Regions from separate parts of the Rathayibacter sp. YIM 133350 genome, predicted to be linked through region 1. Evidence: predicted binding sites of a transcription regulator. Region 1 holds the regulator's gene; the other holds the start of a gene.

Region 1 (8,096 bases):
ACGACTTCTCGACCATCCAGGTGCGCGCCACCGCCGGCGACAACCGTCTCGGTGGAGATGACTGGGACCAGCGCGTCGTGGACTGGCTCGTCAAGCGCTTCAAGGACAGCACCGGCGTCGACGTCTCGAACGACAAGATCGCGCGCCAGCGCCTGAAGGAGGCCGCGGAGCAGGCCAAGAAGGAGCTCTCGTCGCAGATGTCGACGAGCATCCAGCTGCCCTACCTCTCGCTGACCGAGAACGGCCCGGCGAACCTCGACGAGACCCTGACCCGCGCCCAGTTCGAGAATATGACGAGCGACCTGCTCGACCGCACGAAGAAGCCGTTCCAGGACGTGATCAAGGAGGCCGGCATCAAGGTCTCCGACATCGCGCACGTCGTGCTCGTCGGCGGATCGACCCGTATGCCCGCCGTCTCGGAGCTCGTCAAGCAGGAGACCGGTCAGGAGCCCAACAAGGGCGTCAACCCCGATGAGGTCGTCGCCGTCGGCGCCGCCCTGCAGGCCGGCGTGCTGAAGGGCGAGCGCAAGGACGTTCTGCTCATCGACGTCACCCCCCTGAGCCTCGGCATCGAGACCAAGGGCGGCATCATGACCAAGCTCATCGAGCGCAACACGGCCATCCCGACCAAGCGCAGCGAGACCTTCACGACGGCCGACGACAACCAGCCCTCGGTCGCCATCCAGGTCTTCCAGGGCGAGCGCGAGTTCACCCGCGACAACAAGCCGCTCGGCACCTTCGAGCTCACCGGAATCGCCCCCGCACCCCGCGGCATCCCGCAGGTCGAGGTGACCTTCGACATCGACGCCAACGGCATCGTCCACGTGTCCGCGAAGGACAAGGGCACCGGCAAGGAGCAGTCGATGACCATCACGGGTGGCTCCTCGCTGCCCAAGGAGGACATCGAGCGCATGGTGCGCGAGGCCGAGGAGAACGCGGCGGAAGACAAGCGCCGCCGCGAGTCGGCTGAGACCCGCAACTCCGCCGAGCAGCTCGTCTACTCGATCGAGAAGCTCATCCGCGAGAACGACGAGAAGCTGCCCGCCGACGTCAAGAGCGAGGTGCAGGGAGACGTCGACGGCCTGAAGAGCGCCCTTGCCGGCGACGACGACGAGGCCGTGAAGACCGCGTTCGACAAGCTCAACCAGTCGCAGGGCAAGCTCGGCGAGGCGATCTACTCGCAGAGCCAGGCGGATGCCGCATCCGCCGATGCCGCGGGCGAGCAGCCGGCTGGCGAGACCGCATCCGATGAGGACGTGGTCGACGCCGAGGTCGTGGACGACGAGGAGCAGGCGAAGTAATCATGGCCGACGAGCGTGAGGGCGAAGAGCCCGTCATCCGAGACAAGCGCCGCATCGATCCCGAGACGGGAAAGGTGCGCCCCGCAGAGGGCGAGACGGCTGGGGCCGAGGGCGGCGAGTCCGCCCCCTCGGCGCCCGCCGGCGACGGGGATTCCGTGGGCGGTGTTCCCTCGGAGCCCCTCGAGGGTCCCGATGTCGAGACGAGCTTCACCGACGCCGACCTGAGCTTCCTCTCGGGCCAGACGAGCGTCGAGGAGCTGGCCTCGCAGCACCTGAACGACCTCAAGCGGGTCACCGCCGAGTACGCGAACTACCGCAAGCGCACCGACGCCAACCGCGAAATCGAGCGCGAGCGCGCGATGGGCGAGGTCGTGAAGGTTCTGCTGCCGGTTCTCGATGACCTCGACCGGGCCGACAAGCACGGCGACCTGCAGGGCGAGGGGGCGTTCCCCACGATCGCCTCCAAGCTGCGGGCCTCTGTCGAGCGACTCGGATTGACACCGTTCGGCGCCGTCGGCGACCTGTTCGACCCGACGATGCACGAGGCGATCTTCCAGCAGCCGGACCCCGCTGTGGACAGCGAGGTCGTCGCCGACGTCGTGGAGACCGGCTACTACCTGGGATCGCACATGCTGCGGGCCGCCAAGGTCGTCGTCAAGGTGCCGGCCGAATAGCAGCATGACCATCGATCACTCCGGCTCGATGGGCCGGTAAGGAGACCCATGGCCAGTCAAGACTGGTTCGACAAGGACTTCTACAAGGTCCTCGGTGTCGATAAGGACGTCACGCCGGCTGAGCTCAAGAAGGTCTACCGCAAGCTCGCACGGCAGTATCACCCGGACTCCAATCCGGGTGATACCGCCGCCGAGGCGCGCTTCAAGGAGATCAGCGAGGCGTACTCGGTGCTCTCCGACGAGGAGCAGCGCAAGGAGTACGACGCGGTCCGGGCGATGGGCGGTGGAGCGCGCTTCACTGCAGCCGGCCCCGGCGGCGCGGGCGGCTTCGAAGACGTCTTCGGCGGCATGTTCGGCGGAGGTGCGGGCGGGCGCGGCCAGCAGTACACCTTCCAGCAGGGCGGCGACTACGACGACCTCTTCGGCGGACTGTTCGGCAACGGCCGGTTCGGCCAGACGACGGGCGGCTACCGGGGCTTCGGTGGACCGACGCCGGGCAACGACATCGTGGCATCCACCACTCTGGACTTCCTGACGGCGGTGCGCGGCGAGACGATCACGCTCACGCTGACGGATGGCCGCGAGACGAAGGTGCGCATCCCGCCGGGTGTCGCCGACGGGCAGAAGATCCGCTTGCGCGGCAAGGGGCAGCCCTCGCCCGACGGCGGTGCTGCGGGCGACCTCATCCTCACGGTGACCGTGCGCAAGCATCCGGTCTTCGAGCGCGACGGGCTCAACCTGCGCGTCAATGTTCCGGTGACCTTCGCCGAAGCGGCGCTCGGGGCGACCATCGAGGTACCCACCCTCGGGGGCGAGACGGTCAAGCTGCGCGTGCAGCCCGGCACCCCGAGCGGGCGTGTGCTGCGCGTCAAGGGCCGCGGTGTGAAGACCGCGAAGGGCACGGGCGACCTGCTCGCCGTCGTGCAGGTCGCGGTTCCCTCGCATCTCTCCAAGGAGGCCGAGCAGGCGCTCGAGGCGCTGCAACGTGCGCTGCCCGACGAGAACCCGCGTGCCGACCTGCTGGCGAAGGCCCGCGGGTAGCCCCGGCACGTTCGAGAGGAGATCGGGCGATCTGCAGGATTGATGCACCGCGTCGCATCCTGCACACCGCCCGATCTCCTGCCAACATCAAGACACCGGATGCGGGATCCGCACGCGAGACGCACGGAGGGAACACGAATGGATGAGCACAGCCCGCTCTTCGTGATCTCCGTCGCGGCGGAACTCGCGGGAATGCACCCGCAGACCCTGCGTCAGTACGACCGGCTCGGCCTCGTCTCGCCGCAGCGCACGGCGGGAAAGTCGCGCCGCTACTCGATGCGCGATGTGGTTCAGCTGCGCGAGATCGCGCGGCTCGGCACCGAGGGCGTGAGCCTGGAGGGCATCCGGCGCATCCTGGAGCTCGAGAACCAGGTCTCCGCCCTCGGCACTCGTGTGCGGGAGCTCGAGGCGGCGCTCGCCGACGAGCTGCTGAACCGCCCGGGGCGGCGCATCTTCGCGGCCGGCTCGGAGGGCGAGGTGGTGACGCTGAAGGCGGGAACGCGCGTGCGTCGCTCGAACCAGCTCGTGGTCTGGCGTCCGCTCGACAAGGCGTAGGGCCGGCGCGGTTCCAGCCTGCGCGGCTTTCCCTTCGACAGGCTCAGGGAACAGCGTGGTGACGTGCCTGCGAGAGTCCGGTCCCTGAGCTTGTCGAAGGGCCGGTTCCAGCGTGGTGACGTGCCTGCGAAAGCTCGGTCCCTGAGCTTGTCGAAGGGCCGGTTCCAGCCTGCGCGACTTCCCTTCGACAGGCTCAGGGAACAGTGGTGACGTGCCTGCGAAAGCCCGGTCCCTGAGCGTGTCGAAGGGCCGGTTGCAGTGTGGTGACGTGCCTGCGAGAGTCCGGTCCCTGAGCGTGTCGAAGGGCCGGTTCCAGCGTGGTGAGGTGCCTGCGAGTGCCCGGTCCCTGAGCTTGTCGAAGGGCCGGTTCCAGCCTGCGCGACTTTCCCTTCGACAGGCTCAGGGAACATCCACGGCACTGCCACTAGCCTGTTGCGATGGGGTTCGACTTCGCAGAGCTGCGCCGCCGGCCCGACGTTGAGGCGCCCAACCTCTTCGCCGCGGATGCCGCAGACCGCCTGATCCTCGACGAGGCAGCGGACCTCCTCGCCGCTCAGGAGCCGAACGCGCTCGCCATCGTGAACGACGGCTACGGCGCCCTCACCCTCGGCGCCGCGGCCCTGCACGGCGCGACCGGCGTGCGCACCCACCAGGACGCCCTCTCCGGCGAACGCGCCCTCGCCGCCAATGCAGAGCACCTCGGCCTGACTTCGAGCTACCGCTCCGTTCCCGAGCTCGGCTCCGACCTGCTCACGGGAGCCCGGGTCGTGCTGCTCCGCCTTCCGCGCGGGCTGGATGCGCTCGACGAGATCGCGCAGCAGGTCGCTGCCTTCGCGCATCCGGAGGTCGTCGTCGTCGCGGGCGGCATGCTCAAGCACATGACCACCGCCATGAACGACGTGCTGGCCGCGCACTTCGCCCGCATCGACGTGACGCTCGCGCGGCAGAAGGCGCGTGTGCTCATCGCACGCGGTCCCCGATCCACCCACTCGTCGTGGCCCAAACGGGTGCACGTCGAGACCCTGGACCTCGAGGTCGTCGCCCATGGTGCTGCCTTCGCCGGCGCATCCGTCGACATCGGCACCCGGCTGCTGCTCGCGCACATCGATGATGCGATGACGGATGCCGACGCGGCCATCGACCTCGGCTGCGGCACCGGGGTCATCGCCACCGCGCTGGCGCGTCGTCGACCCCACATCGCGGTGCTGGCCACCGACCAGTCGGCAGCGGCCGTCGCATCCGCCCGGGCAACGGTCGCGGCCAACGGCGTCGCCGATCGGGTCACGGTCGTGCGCGACGACGCCCTCACCTCCCAGCCTGACGGCAGCGCCCGCTTCATCGCGCTGAACCCGCCCTTTCACATCGGCGCGACCGTGCACGCGGGCATCGCCCTCAAGCTCTTCGCCGACGCCGGCCGGGTGCTCGCCCCGGGCGGCGAGCTCTGGACGGTCTGGAACAGCCACCTGCGCTACCGGTCGGCGCTCGAACGGCTCGTCGGCCCCACGCGGCAGATCGCCCGCAACCCCACGTTCACGGTGACCGCCTCACGCCGCCGATGAGCCGCGAGCTCACCCGCGTCGAGCGGCTCATCGACGATGCCGCACACCGGCTGCTTGCCGACGCCGCCGAGCGGGGAGTGCGCGCCGGCCTCATCGAGTTCCTCGTGTTCGGCGCAAAGCAGGCGTGGGCCTGCATCTTCGGAGCCAGCCTGCTCGTCGTCATCGTCGCCGCCCGCCTGTGGTGGCCCGACGATGCCGCGCTCGCCCGCAATGACGCCCTCACCATCGCCGCCGTGCTGATCCAGGCGATCATGGTCGCAACCCGCTTGGAATCGGGGCGGGAGCTCTGGGTCATCGTGCTGTTCCACATCACGGGAACGGTCATGGAGCTTTTCAAGACCGACGTCGGCTCCTGGTCGTACGACGCCGACGGAGTGCTGCGCATCGCCGGGGTTCCGCTGTTCTCGGGCTTCATGTACGCGGCCGTCGGCTCCTACATGGTGAGGGTGTACCGCCTGTTCGACCTGCGCTTCACCCGCTACCCGCGACGCTGGATCACCGCGATCATCGCAGCCGCCATCTACGCGAACTTCTTCACGCATCACTACATCTGGGACCTGCGCTGGCTCTTGCTGGCCGCCGTCGGCGTCGCTTGGTGGCGCACCGGATTGCACTTCCGTGTGTGGCGGCGGGTGTTCCGGATGCCGCTGCTTCTCGCCTTCGCGCTTGTCGCGATCTTCATCTGGCTCGCCGAGAACATCGCCACCTGGGCGGGCGCGTGGCTCTATCCCAGCCAGGTCGGCGGATGGGAGCCCGTTTCGGCCTCGAAGCTGATCTCGTGGTTCCTGCTCATGATCATCTCGGTCGTGCTCGTGGCCTGGGTCTTTCCGCCGCGGGTACCGCAGGAGATGCGGCAGACGCGAGAGCACTCGCGCTGATGCCGGTGCGCCAGAGCTCGCGCACGGCCCAGCCGAGCAGCACGACGAGCAGCAGGTTGCGCGCCCCCAGCACCCCGGCCACCCACGGGTTCAGGTCGATCAGCTGCAGGTAGAACAGGGGGAAGACGAGCGTCGTCGCCACCGCCACCGCGCTCAGCAGTATCAGCGGCGTGCGCCAGAGGCGCCATCCGCCCGACGCGACCCCCGCGACGACGATCGGCACGAGCCACAGCATGTACTGCGGCGAGCCGACCTTGTTGGTCACGATGAAGGCCGCGCAGATGCCGAGGGAGCCGAGCACGAGCAGGTGCGAATCGTGCCGTACACCGGCGACCGAGGAGCGCCACCGCACCCACGCCAGCAGGGCGGCGACGGCGAGAACGGTGAGCAACATGAGCGCTCCGCTGAACTCGGCCAGCCACGCACCCCCCGGTCCGGTCACCTCCCGCGTCTGCAGCGCCCAGTTCTGGTAGACACGCGCTCCCGGAACGCCGGCGATCGCCATCCAGAGCAGGGGCGTGGCGAGCGGTGATTCGAGCTGCAGGTTGCGCTGGCCCTGCATGGTGAGGAAGCTGTCGAGATGCCAGAATCCGCCGAACAGCATCGCCGCTGCGATGACGAGGGCACTCGTCACGGCGGCGGTGACGGCGAGCGTGCGGCGCCGCGGCGAGGCCACGACGGCCGCCAGCAGCACGGCGGCCGGCCACACCTTGACCCAGGTGGCGATGCTCAGCAGCGCCGCGGCGACGCGAGGTCGCCGCGCCATCACCGCGAGCGCCATGATGACGAGCGGGGCGGTGAAGCCTTCCAGCCGCAGCATCGCCACCGGACTCAGGACGAGCGTGATCGCCAGCCACCACCAGGCGGCCGGGTAGGCGCTTCGCCGCCGCCCGCCGTCGGTGAGCACCCAGAGCGCGATCCCGTTCGTCAGGGTGAGCAGGAGCAACCAGACGAACTGGTACGCGGCACCGCCGAGCACCGCGGGCAGCACGATGGGAACGAGCGCGCCGACGGGATACACCCACGGCATGTCGATGGCGGGCCACCAGCCGCCGTGAAGCGCACCGAGGGCCCAGTGCCGGTAGAGCGGAAGGTCGCCGAGCACCTCTCCGCGCAGCATCACGGCACCCAGCGCAGCGAACACGCTCAGGTGCAGCAGCACGAATGCCCCGAGGAGCGCGACGGGAGCGCAGCAGTCCGCTCACGCCGACCGGGCCGGCCAGGCGCGGCCGTATGACAGTGCTCGGAATCACCACGGCGGCAGGCTAGCGGGGTGCGCTGCACGGTGAGTGAACGCGGCGTGCATGAGAGCGCGGATCGTGCGACGCTGGGGTGATGCCCGAGACGCTGGAACGCCACGAGACCGAGCTGCGCTCGGCGCTGGATACGCCGTGGGTGACGATCGTCTGGAATGATCCGGTCAACCTGATGAACTACGTTGCCTTCGTCTTCCGCAGCTACTTCGGGTACCCCGTCGCGGAGGCCGAGCGCCTCATGCTGCTCGTGCACAACGAGGGGAAGGCGGTCGTGGCGACCGGCAATCGGGAGCAGATGGAACGGCACGTCACCGCCATGCACGGTTACGGCCTGCAGGCATCCGTTGCGAAGGCCGACGCATGACGGCGGTCAAGGTGACGGAGGCCGGCCGGGTCGCGATCGACTTCGAGCCCGACGAGGCCGAGGTGCTGGCCGACCTCTCCGGGCAGGTCGAGGCGCTTCTCAGCGACGCGGTCGACGACAGCGCGTTCGCCCGGCTCTTTCCGCCCGCCTATCGGGATGACGTGGCCGCTGCCGCGGAGTTCGAGCGCTTCGAGCGGGCCGGGCTCGCCGAGGGCAAGGTGCACGCGGCGCAGGCGGTGCGAGCGGCCGCGGAGGCCGGCGAGTTCGGCGAGGGCGACCTCGTCGAGGTCGAGCTCGCGGCCGATGAGGTGTGGCAGTGGCTGACCCACCTCACCGATCTGCGCATCGTGCTCGCCGACCGGCTGGGTATCGAGAGCGATGACACCGAGATCGAACCCGACGACGAGGTGCTCACGCTGCTGCCGCTCTACGACTGGCTCGGCTGGTTGCAGGGTGCGCTCGTGACCG
Region 2 (8,096 bases), on a different contig from region 1:
GATGATCGCCAGGGCGGCATCCGGACCCTCGAGCTCGCCGACGGCGACGGCTCGGTTGAGGGCGACGATCGGCGACGGGTCGAGACGCGTGAGCTGATCGTAGAGGGCGAGAACCTGCGACCAGTCGGTATCGCTCGCCGTGCGCGCGTCGGTGTGCACGGCGTTGATGGCCGCGAGCAGCTGGAAGCGCCCGGGTGCGATCCCACTCGCCAGCCGCTCGCGCACGAGGTCGTGCCCCTGCGCGATGAGGTCCGCATCCCAAGACGTGCGGTCCTGTTGCGCAAGGGGAACCAGCTCACCCCCGGCCGAGACGCGCGCGGGGCGGCGCGCCTCGGTGAGCAGCATGAGTGCGAGCAGCCCGGCAGTCTCGCCATCCTGCGGCAGCAGCCCGCGCAGCACGCGGGTGAGCCGAATCGCCTCGGCCGTCAGGTCGGCGCGGACAGCATCCGTTCCCGATCCGGTCGCGAGATAGCCCTCGTTGAACACCAGGAACAGCACGGCGAGCACGCCTGTCACGCGTTCCGGCAGATCCTGCTCCAGCGGCACACGGTACGGGATGCGGGCGGCCGAGATCTTGCCCTTCGCGCGCGTAATGCGCTGCGCCATGGTGCTCTCCTGCACGAGGAAGCCGCGGGCGATCTCGGGCACCGTGAGGCCGCCCACCATCCGCAGCGTCAGCGCTATGCGTGCCTCCATCGCGAGTGCCGGATGGCAGCAGGTGAAGATCAGGCGCAGCCGATCGTCGTCGATCACGCCGAGCGACTCGGGCGGGTCGTCGTCGAACAGCATCATGGCCTCCCGGTGCCTGTCGTCTCGGGTGCTCTCACGCCGCAGGCGGTCGATGGCCTTGCGGTTCGCGGTCGTCGTGAGCCATGCGCCCGGGTTGGGAGGGATGCCGTCGGCCGGCCAGCGCTCGACGGCGATTACGAACGCCTCGGCTGCGGCCTCCTCGGCGATGTCCAGATCGCCGAAGCGCTTGGCGAGCGAGGCGAGAACCCGGGCCCACTCCTCGCGGTGCGCCCCGGTGATCGCCTCCCGTGCGTCGATCAGTCGTCGATCTCGAGGAGCGGGCGCACCTCGAGGCGTCGGTTGCACGCCTTCGATCCGTCCGCCATGAGGGAGAGTGCGACGTCGAGGTCGGGCGCTTCGATGATCCACAGGCCGGCCATGTGCTCCTTCGACTCGACGAACGGCCCGTCGGTGAACACGGGCTGCTCGCCGCGACCGTCGATGACGGTCGAGGTGCTGGGATCGGCGAGGCCTCCCGCGAAGACCCAATGCCCGCCGGTGCGCAGACGCTCATTGAACGCGTCGATCGCCACCATCTCCTCCGGCGTGCCGGAGTTGGTCTTGTCGTCGATCACGGAGACCAGGTACTGCATCTCACACCTCCCGGATGCGGTGGGGAACAGGCTGCGATGAGCCTCGTCTTCTATGCATACTGCGGACGACCGCTCGGCCGATAGGTCTGCGCGAGGATGCCGGTTGGGAACCGGAGCGACTCCACGAGTTCGAGCGCGAAGTCCCTGCCCGTCTCGGGGAAGAGCCGGGTACCCGCACCGACGATGACCGGGCACACGATGAGCGTCATCTCGTCGACGAGCTCGTGTTCCAGAAGCCAGCGGATGAGCTGCCCGCTGCCGTGCACCTGGAGTTCGCCGCCGGGTCGGTCCTTCAGTTCGCGGATGGCCGCTTCGAGATCACCCGACAGAACAGTCGTGTCGGTCCACCCGGGATCGGTGATCGTGTTGGAGGCGACGAACTTCGGCCGGCTGTTCAGGGCCCCCGAGAACGGATTGTCCGCGGCATCCCGTACGCCCCAGTAGCTGGCGAAGAGGTCATAGGTGCGACGTCCGAACAGAAAGGCGTCCGCCCGTTGATAGCACTCGGCGATGTAGCCGACGGACTCGTCATCGCCGAGCGGCAGTGCCCATCCGCCCCGGTCGAACCCGGGATCGAGGTCGGGGTTGTTCCCACCGTTGGCCTGCATCACGCCGTCGACGGTGACCTGGGTGTTCGTGACGAGCTTCATGGTCTCTTCCTCTCCTGGGGCACCTCTCGCGGGCTGCCTCTCACTATCGCTACGAACAGCACCGCCCCGATACGACAGGTACAGCAGAAACAGTCTGAACGCGCACGTCGACGCGAGTCCAGAGCACCGGGAATACCTGCGCCCGCCCCGCGTTGGACTTGAGTGCAACACACTCAAGTTTCAACCAGGAGGGTTCGTGCCCGAAGACTTCAACACCGACGGCGGCAGCTCGTTCGACGAGTTCCTCGCCCGTTACCTCGCAGGCGAGCAGGCTCGGCAGGCGCGGTCCATCGACCTCAGCCGCTTTCTGACCGCCCGTACCCAGAGCATCCTGCAGCAGGCGGGACGCTTCGCGCTCGAGCGCGGCCAGACCGAGCTCGACGCGCTGCACATCCTGCGCGTGATCGTCGAGGACGAGAGCGTCACGCAGGCCATCTCGCGCATCGGCGTCGCGCCGGAGCGCATCATCACCGCGACGGAGTCGCGCCTGCCCGCGGCCAGTGAGGTCGCCGACATCAACGCGGCCACCATCACGCCGTCGGCCCAGCGTGCCCTGTTCCACGCCTACCAGGTCGCCCGCTCCAGCGGAGCGACCTACATCGACCCCGAGCACCTCTTCTTCGCGCTCGTGCTGGGACAGGATGCCCCCGCAGGTCAGGTGCTCGCGCGCAGTGGCGTGACGGCCGAGGCCCTCACCCAGGGCGTGCGTGAAGACGCCATGAGCCAGGGCGAGGGATTCGACGGCGATGCCCTTCGCCAGGAGCAGGGAGCGGGAACCGCATCCGCCACCCCGATGCTCGACAAGTTCGGCACCGACCTGACGGCTCTCGCCGAGAGCGGCGAGCTCGACCCGGTGATCGGACGCGTCGATGAGATCGAGCAGACCATCGAGATTCTCAGCCGTCGCACCAAGAACAACCCGGTGCTGATCGGCGAGGCGGGCGTCGGCAAGACCGCGATCGTCGAGGGCCTCGCCCGCGCGATCGTCGAGGAGAACGTGCCCGAGGCGCTGCTCGGCAAGCGAGTGGTCTCCCTCGACCTGCCCGGCATGCTCGCGGGCACCCGCTACCGCGGCGACTTCGAGGAGCGTCTGACCAAGACGATCGACGAGATCGCCTCGAACAAGGGCGAGTTCATCGTCTTCATCGATGAGATCCACACCGTGGTCGGCGCCGGCGGTTCCGGCGACGGCGGCACCGATGCGGGCAACATCCTGAAGCCCCGTCTTGCGCGCGGCGAACTGCACCTCGTGGGTGCGACCACCCTCAAGGAGTACCGCACCATCGAGAAGGACCCCGCCCTCGAGCGCCGGTTCCAGCCGGTGCGCGTCGGCGAGCCGAGCATCGAGGATGCCGTGCTCATCCTGCACGGCCTGAAGTCCGCGTACGAGGATCACCACGGCGTCACCTACACGGATGCCGCGCTGCGCGCCTCCGTCGAGCTCAGCGACCGCTACCTCAGCGACCGCGTGCTGCCCGACAAGGCCATCGACCTGATCGACCAGGCCGGCGCCCGGCTGCGTCTGCGGCTCGGCGTGAAGACCGACGTGTCGGCGCTCATCGAGCGGCTGGCGTCGCTCGAGGCCGACAAGAACGCCGCCGTGCGCGCCGAGCACTACGAGGAGGCCTCGCGCATCCGTGACGAGATCTCGAAGGTGCAGGGCAAGCTCGACGACGCGACCGCGAAGGGTGCCGTCGCGACGTCGCAGGATGCGGCTTCGACGGTCATCGACGAGGCCGAGATCGCCGCGGTCATCTCCCGCGCAACGGGTATTCCCGTGAACCGGCTGACCGAGGGGGAGCGCGAGCGTCTCGCGACCCTCGAAGAGGAGCTGCACGGCCGCGTCATCGGCCAGGACGACGCGGTCACCGCGGTCGCGAAGTCGGTGCGTCGCAGCCGCACGGGCATGTCCGACGCGCGCCGCCCGGTCGGTTCCTTCCTGTTCCTCGGCCCGACGGGCGTGGGCAAGACCGAGCTGGCGCGGGCACTGGCGTCCTCGCTCTTCGACGACGAGCAGGCCATCATCCGGTTCGACATGAGCGAGTTCGGCGAGCGGCACACCGTGTCGCGTCTCGTCGGCGCCCCTCCCGGATACGTCGGCTACGACGAGGCGGGACAGCTCACCGAGCGCGTGCGGCGCAACCCGTACTCGATCGTGCTGTTCGACGAGATCGAGAAGGCGCACCCCGACGTCTTCAACCTGCTGCTGCAGGTGCTCGACGACGGACGCCTGACCGATGGCCAGGGTCGCACGGTCGACTTCCGCAACACGGTCGTCATCATGACCTCGAACCTCGGGTCGGAGTTCCTGGCCTCACGGTCGGGCGCGATGGGCTTCGTGGCCTCGACGGACGGCTCCGGCTTCTCGTCGCAGGACGACGTGCGCAATCGCGTGATGGGCAAGGTGCGCGAGGCGATGCGCCCCGAGTTCCTGAACCGCATCGATGAGATCGTGCTGTTCCAGAAGCTCGGCGAGAGCGAGCTCGCGCGAATCGTGCGGCTCATGCTCGGCGCGACCTCCGCTCGGCTCGCCGCTCGTGAGGTTCGTCTCGAGGTGACGGATGCCGCAGTGGCACTGCTCGCGGAGCGGGGTTACGAGCCGGAGTACGGCGCGCGTCCGCTGCGTCGGCTCATCCAGCGTGAGATCGACGACCGCATCGCCGACCTCTTCGTGACCGGCGCCCTCGGCGACGGCGAGGGTGTGCGCGTGGACGCGGACGGCGGCCACTTCGTCGTCAGCCCGGCGCCGAACGCGACGGTGGAGTTCCCGCGGGCCGCGTAGGCATACGCAGGGTCGAACGACCGCCTCCGGTCGCTGCACGACGAACGCCCGGTCCTCCTCGTGAGGGCCGGGCGTTCGTGTGTTCGGTGCGACTCAGAGGTCGTCTTCAGAGGCCGGATCCTCGTCGGTGATCACGCCCGTCGGCTCGCTCTCGGTCACCACGTGCTTCGAGCCGAGCGATGCGGCCAGCTCTCGGCCCGCCTCGACCGCCTCGTCGCGGCTGGCATAACTCTGCGAGAGTTCCGGGCGGCCCTCCACGCTGTTCTCCCACTGCCCGCGATTGTCACGCGTCTGCACATCTCCCTCAGCCATGCGGCTCCCTTCCTCGCTCCCATACTGCCGTAGGGCACCGGAAGCACCGGTACCGCGAGATGGCCAGGCCGCGTCGGAGCGACCAGGGCCGCTGGCTCAGCTTGCCTCGGCCTCGGCCTGCTGCGCATCCGCGTAGCGGGTGCTCACGAGGATCGGCAGGTGGTCGGAGGAGCCCCTGGCGAGCGTGCCGATGTGGTCGATCTCGAAGCCCACCGAGGTGGCGAGGTCGAAGTGCCCGCGGAAGATGCGGTAGCGCGTGTAGGTGCGGCTGTCGCTCAGCGTGAGTTCGTAGCCGTCTTCGCGCACGGTGCGCGCCAGCTTGTCTTTGAACACCGGATAGTTGTAGTCGCCGACCATGAGGGTCGGCAGGCCGGGTCCTAACTGCTGGAGCTCGGCGAGAGCCGCCTTGATCTGATGGCGACGCAACGAGTTGAGCGCCGTCAGGGGTGCCGCGTGGAAGGATGCCACGACGATGTCGCGATCGGCGTGGCGGTCGAAGAGCCTCACACCGACCAGGCGCTCGTGCGCCGGTTTCGCGATGCGATCGTGCATCGACTTCTTGAGCGCGACGGCGCGGGTCGCCTGGAACTCGAACTCGTCCGACCGGTAGTACACGGCCAGGCCGAGGCGGTTGCCGGTCGTCGAGTGCGCCTGCTCGAGCGGACCGAGCGTATCGGGCAGGTCCGTCGTGTCGCACTCCTGCAGACAGATCACGTCTGGCGCATACTGCTCCGCGAGGGCGGTGAGCTCGCCCACGGCGCGGTGCTTGCGCAGGTTGTAGCTGAGTACCTTCACTTCTGCAGCTTAGAAGCTCGCGCAGGCGGCAACGCGCTCCACGGATCATGCTCACAGGGAATCCACTTGGTCGTCGGCATGGATGATCGCTGTCGCGCTAAGAGGCGTGAGGGGGGATGTAGCCGCCGATCTGCATCGCGTTCAGTATGGAAGAGACCAGCCAGATCGTGAATGCCAGGCCGCCGATGAGGCTCAGGGCCGCGAGGGTGATCGCGACCCACATGGGAGCCAGCCCACGGCCGGTCGCCCGACGCACCAGCACGCTGCGGCCGATCACGTAGACGAAGGCTCCGAGGAAGGCCCACGCCCAATGGAAGGTGCGTGGGATGCCACGCCGGGTCAGTTCGCGCCGGTCCAGGTACGAGAACCAGACGCCGATGCCGAAGATCACCCAACCCGAGAGTGCGCTGATCAGGTAACCCGGGCTCGCCATCAGCGCGCCCGAGCCCGTATAGCCCTCGCTCCGGCTGCGCACGATGGCCGAGACGTAGTCGGACCAGTCAATGGTGAGCAGCGGAAGGACGCCGAGGATGGGCAGAAAAACGATGACCCAGATCCACGGCGTATTGGTGTTCACGTCGCGGTCGACGGGACTCGAACCTGCACCGGTATACGTCCACTGGTCGGTGTACTCCGACCACGACGTGCCGTTCCACCAGCGCTGGCGGCCGGAGCCGCTCGGATCGGGATACCAGCCGGCCGGAACACCGGCACCGTCGTACTCGCTCACGGGCGTCCTCTCGTCGTTGAGCAGAGCCTAGGGGACGCAGGTGTCTGCTCGAGGACCGGTGGCATCTGTTCTGGTGTCGTGCGCCGCGATCACGCCGTCGCCTAGGCTGACGCCCGTGGGCATCCTGTTCTCCTTCGTGCTGCTGGTGGCGCTCGTCTTCACGCTCGCCGACATCATCACGCGCGACAGCGGGGACGTGAAGCACCTGCCCAAGTTCGCCTGGGTGCTGCTCGTGATCTTCATCCCGCTCATCGGCATCGTGCTGTGGTTCACCCTCGGCCGCGAGTACTACGGCTCCTCGGCTCCGAGATCGCCCTTCACGGCGCACGGCCGGGCGCCGGTGACCCCCCAGCCGCACACGCCGCCCGCGCCGACGACCGAGGAACAGCTCGCCGAGCTCGATCGCGAGATCGAGTACTACCGGCGCCGCGCCGAGCTCGAGAAGCTGAAGCGCGAAGAGGAGGGCGACGCGACCGCCTGAGCTCTCGCGTCAGGCCTCGTCATCGGATGGTCGGGCCTCGTGGTGCCGGCGCCCGTGCGTGCGCCGGTCCTCCTTCATCTCAGACTCGAAGATGTGCCGCTGGCCGCCCATCAGCTCATCGCGCACCGTTGTCTCGAGAGTGCGGAAGGCCGAGTAGTAGCCGTCGTCGTACTCTTCGACAACCTGGAAGGTCCACCGACCCTCGAGCACGTTTCGGCCCACGAGGTCCCGCTCGATCCGATCGGCGAGCTCGTCGCGGCCGGCCTCGCGCAGCAGGTCGACGGCCTCGCCGAGGGCGAGGTCGGCTGTTCCCGTGAGCCGGTGGAAGGCGTAGAGGTTGCCCCGCGCCTGCTCGATCGCCTCGAAGGCCTCAGAGACCTTGCCCGCCGCCGCAACGGTGGTGTCGTCGGCTCCGTCAGGGCGACGGCGGATGCGGTTCGCGTCATCCGAATCAGTCATGCCTCGATCCTCGCGCACGTCGCTGGGTCGCGGACGGGGTTGACGATGGCGGCCCGCCGGTGTGGTGGGAGGTGGCCGGCTGACGGTGGGGGCTGGGAGAGTGGGGACATGCGACGCATCGGTGCGATCTTCCAGCCCGCCTTCCCTCCCGAGCAGCTGCGTTCGGCGGTTCTGGCCGCGGAGAGCTCGGGGCTGCCCGAGCTCTGGCTGTGGGAGGACTGCTTTCGTGAATCCGGTTTCAGCACGGCTGCGGCTGCCCTGGCCTGGTCGCAGAACCTGACGCTCGGCATCGGCGTGGCGCCGATGCCGCTGCGCAACGTCGCGATCACCGCCATGGAGATCGCCACGATCGCGCGGCTGTTTCCCGGGCGCTTCGTTCCCGGCGTCGGACACGGCGTATTGAGCTGGATGGGCCAGACCGGAAGCCGAGTCGCCTCTCCGCTCACCCTCATGCGCGAGTACGTGCCCGCGCTGCGCAGCCTGCTCGCAGGGGAGGAGGTCACCA

What was found. The regulator HspR, encoded in region 1, represses chaperone genes until heat shock. The targets are predictions, from matches to a motif close to AAGTTGAGTCNNNNNGACTCAACTT.
Positions count from the first base shown of each region.
Region 2: WDJ51_RS07750 (ATP-dependent Clp protease ATP-binding subunit) is a predicted target of HspR. The motif match lies at 2,188-2,212, and genes of this name have one in related genera.

Region 1 covers NZ_JBBELO010000034.1:103,515-111,610, forward strand. The annotation lists gene dnaK (molecular chaperone DnaK) at 1-1,301, shown strand, start outside; gene WDJ51_RS13530 (nucleotide exchange factor GrpE) at 1,304-1,975, shown strand; gene WDJ51_RS13535 (DnaJ C-terminal domain-containing protein) at 2,024-3,016, shown strand; gene WDJ51_RS13540 (heat shock protein transcriptional repressor HspR) at 3,155-3,571, shown strand; gene WDJ51_RS13545 (class I SAM-dependent methyltransferase) at 4,009-5,130, shown strand; gene WDJ51_RS13550 (DUF817 domain-containing protein) at 5,127-6,008, shown strand; gene WDJ51_RS13555 (glycosyltransferase 87 family protein) at 5,926-7,170, opposite strand; gene clpS (ATP-dependent Clp protease adapter ClpS) at 7,344-7,628, shown strand; gene WDJ51_RS13565 (DUF2017 family protein) at 7,625-8,096, shown strand, end outside.
Region 2 covers NZ_JBBELO010000025.1:29,927-38,022, reverse strand. The annotation lists gene WDJ51_RS07765 (RNA polymerase sigma factor) at 1-1,095, opposite strand, end outside; gene WDJ51_RS07760 (YciI family protein) at 1,047-1,382, opposite strand; gene WDJ51_RS07755 (dihydrofolate reductase family protein) at 1,433-2,032, opposite strand; gene WDJ51_RS07750 (ATP-dependent Clp protease ATP-binding subunit) at 2,229-4,814, shown strand; gene WDJ51_RS07745 (DUF2188 domain-containing protein) at 4,908-5,126, opposite strand; gene WDJ51_RS07740 (endonuclease/exonuclease/phosphatase family protein) at 5,223-5,921, opposite strand; gene WDJ51_RS07735 (DUF2510 domain-containing protein) at 6,019-6,651, opposite strand; gene WDJ51_RS07730 (PLD nuclease N-terminal domain-containing protein) at 6,767-7,132, shown strand; gene WDJ51_RS07725 (hypothetical protein) at 7,142-7,591, opposite strand; gene WDJ51_RS07720 (LLM class flavin-dependent oxidoreductase) at 7,700-8,096, shown strand, end outside.